Regions from separate parts of the Alteromonas sp. P256 genome, predicted to be linked through region 2. Evidence: predicted binding sites of a transcription regulator. Region 2 holds the regulator's gene; the other holds the start of a gene.

Region 1 (3,426 bases), on a different contig from region 2:
CGATAAAGCAGCGAAAGAAGGTAAGTGCGGTGAAGGTAAATGCGGTAGCATGTAACCATTGCTTTCTAGAATCGTAATATGGCCGTCAATTGATGGCCTTTTTTTTAGTACTGTTCTTGGAGACTAAGAGTGAATAATATCAAAGGTGCTGGTTTAGGTTTCAGACGTGAAATGCTTGACGAACTATTCCCTACACTTCCTAAAGAAGTCGACTTTTGGGAAGTGGCGCCAGAAAACTGGATCCCTCTTGGTGGCATTTATCAAAAACAATTTAAACAGGCCACTGCACAAGCACCATTTAGTACTCATGGACTGTCTCTTTCGATAGGCAGCAGTGATAAGCTTGATGTTGAGTTTATAAAAACCGTGAAGCAGTTCTTAGATGCCAATAACATAGGCCTATACAGCGAGCATTTAAGCTATTGTTCTGGAAACGGTCATATGTATGATTTGATGCCTATTCCATTTACTGAAGAGGCGGTTAAGCACGTTGTTGCTAGGGTTAAGCAAGTGCAGGACATTCTTGAAAGGCCCCTTGTCTTAGAAAATGTTTCTTATTATGTCGCGCCAGATCAGGTTATCTCTGAACTTGAATTCACCAACGCAGTTTTATCTGAGTCTGGCTGCTCTATGTTGCTAGACGTCAATAATGTTTACGTAAACAGTATTAATCATAACTATTCCCCACATGAGTTTATTAAAGGGCTGCCGTCTCACAAAATAGTTTACGGTCACATTGCGGGGCATTACGACGAGGCTGCAGATTTAAAAGTGGATACACACGGTGCCGATGTTATTGAACCAGTATGGGAGCTATTAGACTATGCCTATAGCGCACATGGCGTTTACCCCACTTTGCTAGAGCGTGACTTCAATATCCCCTGTGTGGATAATTTACTCAACGAAGTGCGTAAAATTAAAGCAATACAGTCAAAACACGCGTCTTCTGGAATTAATTCTTCAAGTAAGGGAGTTGCTTGATGCCATCGTTACAACAAAGCCAGGGTGAATTTGTACAGGCGATAAAAGACCCTTCAACTTTTATACCTAAGGATGAAGAGTACGCCAGACGAATGAAAATCTATCAGTCGCTATTTTTCAGCAACATAAATGGTTTTGTTAGCTCAGCACTTCCAGTTTTAAAATCTATCATCATTGCTCAATTTGGCGAAAACCAATGGGAGCAAGTAATCGGTCAGTTCTTTATTGAGCACCAGTGCAGGTCTCCTTACTTTAATGAAATAAGTAAAGAGTTTGTTGAGTACCTAGCGACATCTCCCGCCTTTGGTTTTGAACTACCATCGTTTTCTTGTGAGCTAGCCCACTATGAATGGTTAGAGTTAGATGTGGCAACGCGTAGAAGTAGTGAAAACAACGCGTATTACAAACCAGGACAAAACATTGAGGAAGTGAAAGTTTCACCATTTGCCACGTTAGCGTCATATTCGTACGCAGTTCACCTTATAGGTCCTGATCATATGCCCGACAGTCCATCTGAAGTGCCACACAATTATGTCGTGTATCGAGATGAAGAATATCAAGTTCAATTTGTTCATTTAACCGCTATGACTGCTATGCTGGTACATACCATAGAGGGAGCTGAAGAAGGCATTTCATTAGCGGTATTAGCTAACCAACTCATTGAGCAGGCGCCAAGTATTCCTCAGTCAACGCTTACAGCGGGAATGGAACAAACTGTCATCGACTTACTGCAAAAGCGGATATTAATGCTGGCATAAGCCTGCAAAATATATAAATACAGACGGCATAGTGTTTAATTTTTTATCGTTTGAAGTGTCCATTATTAACTTTACTTACCAACTGTATTTATTGTGAGCGTTTAACTATATTAGCGCTGTCAATCGGGCTTGCTTTCGATTAACATTTACAACCATTTTTTTGTTCACAATTATTGTTTAGGTAGTGCATATGGCTGACAATGAAGATTTTAAAGAAGTTTATAACAAATGGTACTTCTTGGCCTCATTAGTAACTTTACTCGCTTTTCCGTTGATGCATATCATCGCCGGTTGGTTCACATTCTGGTTATAAAGCAGACATATAAGGTATTATCGTGACTGCAGAATATATAAAATCAGTAGTGAAAACCGTTCCTGACTATCCAAAGCCAGGCATATTATTTAGAGATGTAACTAGCGTTTTGGAAGATCACAAGGCGTTCAAAAGCTGTATCTCATTACTTGTTGAAAAGTATCAGGGCATGGGATTTACAAAGATCGCAGGCACTGAAGCTCGCGGCTTTTTGTTTGGCGCGCCTTTAGCAATTGAAATGGGTATCGGGTTTATCCCAGTACGCAAACCTAATAAGCTGCCCAGAGAAGTCGTAAGTGAAAGCTACGAGCTAGAATACGGCACAGATACGTTACAAATTCATCGCGATGCAATTGTCCCTGGCGACAAGGTATTGTTGATTGATGATCTTCTTGCTACCGGCGGAACTATCGCTGCATCAGCGAAGCTTATTCGCTCATTGGGTGGTGAGTTAAATCACGCTGGGTTCGTTATTAATCTACCCGATTTAGGTGGTCATAAAAAATTGACCGAACTAAACATTGAAAGCTATTCAATTTGCGAGTTTGAAGGCGAGTAGTTAGCCATTCAAAAGGGCGCAAGAAAGCCGCAATAAGGCGTGATTAAGCTTGATGAGGCAAAACAAGGCGTGATGAGGCAAAGAGTACAGTAATGAGTTATCAGGTATTAGCAAGGAAATGGCGACCAGGGAAGTTCGGTGAACTTGTCGGCCAAGAGCATGTGGTGTCAGCCATTTCAAATGCCTTAGATAACGATCGTTTGCATCACGCTTATCTGTTCACCGGCACACGAGGCGTAGGAAAAACGACAATAGCGCGTATTTTTTCTAAAAGCTTAAATTGTGAAGAAGGCCAAGGAGCTAATCCTTGCGGACAGTGCCATACGTGCAAAGAAATTGAGCAAGGAAATTACGTTGATTTGCTCGAGATTGATGCGGCATCAAGAACGAAAGTAGAAGATACGCGAGAGCTTCTGGACAATGTGCAGTACAAGCCAACTCGTGGCCGCTACAAGGTGTACCTTATCGATGAGGTACACATGCTCTCGAAACACAGTTTCAACGCGTTGTTAAAGACGCTGGAAGAGCCGCCTCCTCACGTAAAATTCCTGTTGGCGACCACCGATCCACAAAAGCTGCCCATCACCATTTTATCTCGCTGTCTTCAGTTTAATCTTAAGGCTATGTCGCGAGAGCAAATTGTTGGTCAACTTACTCACATTCTAGAGCAGGAGCAATTGAGCTTCGAGCCTCAAGCGCTGTCGCTGCTTGCAAGAGCCGCACAAGGCAGTATGCGTGACGCGCTCAGTTTAACTGACCAGGCCATAGCGCAAGGCGGAAACCAAGTAACTGCATCGGTGGTTACTGACATGCTT
Region 2 (3,426 bases):
CGATACGCTACGTGATGATACCAAATCGACCCTAGAAGCTTTGGCTTTAACAAACCTGTTGGTTGTGCTTAGTGGAGACACGCAGCAAAACGTAGACGACCTTACTGCCTCACTGCCCGTATCTGTCGCCTTGGGCGGTCTTACTCCTGAACAGAAATACGCGGAGGTTCAAACGCTTCAGTCACAAGGCAAAAAAGTGTTGATGATGGGCGATGGCATTAACGACGCGCCAGTATTGGCCAGTGCCGACGTTGCAGTGGCTGTAGGCAACGCCACTGATGTGGCTAAAACCGCCGCAGATGTTATCTTGTTGGGCGATCAGTTATTGTCTGTACCGGCGCTTATCGATACAGCGCACCAAACCCGGAAAAAAATTCGCCAAAACATTGGTTGGTCTGTGCTGTATAACATTATCATTCTACCCTTTGCCGTTTCGGGTTTACTTTCCCCCTGGATGGCTGTTGTAGGAATGTCGTTAAGCAGTATCATTGTGGTTACAAATTCAACACGATTATTGAGCAAATAACATGAGCATTATTTATGTCTTAATACCCATTGCGATTATCATTGTTGCTCTTGCGATCGTTATCTTTTTTTGGGCTGTTAAATCAAATCAGTTTGAAGACTTAAACCGACAAGGTTACAGCATTTTGTTTGATGACGACTTACCGCCTGAAGAAAAGAAGCTGGCCGAACAACGCAAAAAGCTTCAGCAAGAACAAGATAAGCATGGATCAGATTAATTACTTTTCTGCATTTTTGATTGGCTTAGCCGGCGGAGTACACTGCGTTGGAATGTGCGGTGGCATTGTATCGGCGCTTAGAATGGTAACGCCAAAAGATAAACCTGCACTTCCCTTCACTCTTGCATACAACATTGGTCGTATTATCAGCTACACCCTCGCAGGCGCAATCACCGGAGCCTTAGGCAAAATGGCTTCCGACTTTGTACCCGTGGCCAGCTATGCGTTGTCCATTTTAAGTGCCGTTATGGTATTTTTATTGGCATGCTATTTAGGAAAATGGTGGACAGGGCTTACTGCGCTTGAGAGTGTGGGCAAACATCTATTTCGCTATATCCAGCCGGTTTCAAAACGATTTCTCCCCTTTAAAACCCCTTTTAGTGCCATACCCTATGGGTTTATTTGGGGCTGGTTACCGTGTGGCCTAGTTTATTCCACTTTAACCTGGTCTCTCGCGGCAGGCTCAGCGATTCAAGGCGCTGGTATCATGTTGTGTTTTGGGCTGGGTACACTTCCAACCTTGCTTGCTGTAAGCACCGGTAGCCAGTATATTATTCAGGGGTTTAAGCATAGTGCTGTTCGACAATACATTGCCATTGCCATGGCCTTATATGCGGCTTATCTTATTTATAGCGCATTATCCTAAATGATGTTGTACCATTTAGGGGTGTGAACTTTAAGAGAATAGAAATTATGAGCAAAGGAAGCGGTTTCTCTATCCACTGCCAAAACTGCAGCTTCAGTCACTTGTGTTTACCTGTGGCATTGAATAAAACCGAGATTGAATCTCTCGATGATATTATCGAACGCAAAAAGCCGCTGCACAAAGGTGACACATTAATTAATAACGGCGACACGTTTACGTCATTATTTGCAGTAAGAACCGGATCGTTTAAATCATTTGTGACTAACTCAGATGGTGAAGAACAAATAACCGGTTTTCATTTCCCTGGTGATATTGTGGGTTTCGATGCGCTTCGCGAAAGTAGACATCAAAGCTACACCCAGGCGCTCGAAACGGCCATGGTTTGTGAGCTTCCCTACGACACCCTTGATGAAATGTCTGTTCAGTTTCCGAAGCTTCGCCATCAAATCATGAGTTTTATGAGTGCTGAAATAAAGCAAGACCACGATATGATTATGTTGCTCAATAAACGCACTGCCGAAGAACGTCTGCTTTATTTTATATCTCACTTGTCTCAGCGTTTTGAAGAGCGTGGTTTCTCTCACAGAGAATTTCACTTAACCATGACCCGCAACGAAATTGGGAATTACTTAGGCCTGACTATTGAGACTATTAGTCGGTTACTGAGTCGTTTTCAAAAAGAAGGGCTAATTAAAGTGGATGGCAAACTGATCACCATACTCGATTTTGATGCTATCGACGGCAAAGTCTCCGCGCTTAAAGGGCCGAGCATTGTTTGCAATGGGTAGTGCGTGTTGTTTTCGTAAAAGGCAAAGATGAATATGTTAAATTTTTGATCTAAAACAAGCCACATTTTCCCTATTGTCTATTACACTTAATGAGAAGCTTCATAGGAAGGAGAAGTTATGATTGAGTGTAATCACATTTTAGCGGTTCTCGATGCAGAGCGCGACAACCAACCTGCGTTAAGCCGCGCACTAGAAGTTGCCAGAAAAACAGGTGCAACGGTTACTGCGCTAATGGTTGTATACGACCTTTCTTACGATATGACCACCATGCTAAGCGTTGATGAGCGCGATACCATGCGCGATGCTGTGACTAAAGACCAATCTAAGCGGCTGTCACAGCAGCTCAAAGAGCAAGGTTTTTCCAATATCGACATCGTTGTTGAGTGGAACAGTAAAGCGTACGAATCCATCATTTACTACGCGCTGAACAACCAAATAGACTTAGTCGTCAAAGCAACAAAAAATCACGATGACCTAGCCTCTGTTATATTCACGCCAACCGACTGGCATCTCATGAGAAAATGCCCTCGCCCAGTGTTGTTAGTAAAAGACCATGACTGGCCTAAAAATGGTGAGATAATTGCGGCGGTGAACGTGGGCAGCGAAGATGAAGAACACGAAGCCCTGAATGACAAAATAACCAACATAGCCAATGAGTATGCTCGGCTGTTAAAAGGCCATGTTAATTTGGTCAATAGCTACCCCGCCACTCCTCTCAACATTGCCATAGAGGTTCCCGAGTTTGATTCAGAAAAATACCACAGCGCAGTCAAAAATCATCACCTTGATGAAATGGATGCCCATGCAGCTAAGCACGGTATAGCCCCTAACAAATGTATTGTGAAAGAAGGGTTACCTGAACGTGTTATCCCTCAAGTTGCTAAAGAGATAGATGCTGAGTTGGTGATCATTGGCACCGTTGGACGGGTTGGCATATCGGCCGCGCTGATTGGCAATACCGCAGAACATGTTATTGATGCGCTAAATTGCGATGTTTTAGCCATAAAGCCTAACGGATTTGTGTCGCCCTATACCGTGTAGCGCTCACAAGGGCCTCAAGGTGCCCTCTATTTACGCTAAGAAAACGCTAAAAAATGGCGACGGTACGTAACAGGGCGTAGTGAAACTGTATGCGTAGATATTTAACGTACACAAGCATAGTTAACAAAAGCCGCTTTATTGTATAATAGCGGCTTTTACACAAACCAAGTTAGTTAATTATGAGTTTAGGCACAAACGGCGCTGAATC

The links. Region 2 encodes FNR, which switches genes on or off when oxygen is low (the NO sensors DNR and NnrR bind a similar motif). Its sites were predicted from a motif close to TTGATCTAGATCAA; they were not measured.
Region 1: apt (adenine phosphoribosyltransferase) is a predicted target of FNR. The motif match lies at 2,011-2,024, and genes of this name have one in related genera.

Annotation. Positions count from the first base shown of each region.
Region 1 is NZ_JAZETM010000014.1:1,505-4,930, forward strand. It holds gene V7R39_RS16285 (HvfA family oxazolone/thioamide-modified RiPP metallophore) at 1-55, shown strand, start outside; gene V7R39_RS16290 (HvfB family MNIO-type RiPP peptide maturase) at 130-981, shown strand; gene V7R39_RS16295 (HvfC family RiPP maturation protein) at 981-1,739, shown strand; gene apt (adenine phosphoribosyltransferase) at 2,075-2,611, shown strand; gene dnaX (DNA polymerase III subunit gamma/tau) at 2,704-3,426, shown strand, end outside.
Region 2 is NZ_JAZETM010000003.1:368,076-371,501, reverse strand. It holds gene V7R39_RS07345 (heavy metal translocating P-type ATPase) at 1-526, shown strand, start outside; gene ccoS (cbb3-type cytochrome oxidase assembly protein CcoS) at 528-743, shown strand; gene V7R39_RS07335 (sulfite exporter TauE/SafE family protein) at 730-1,389, shown strand; gene fnr (fumarate/nitrate reduction transcriptional regulator Fnr) at 1,437-2,177, shown strand; gene uspE (universal stress protein UspE) at 2,295-3,218, shown strand; gene ttcA (tRNA 2-thiocytidine(32) synthetase TtcA) at 3,398-3,426, shown strand, end outside.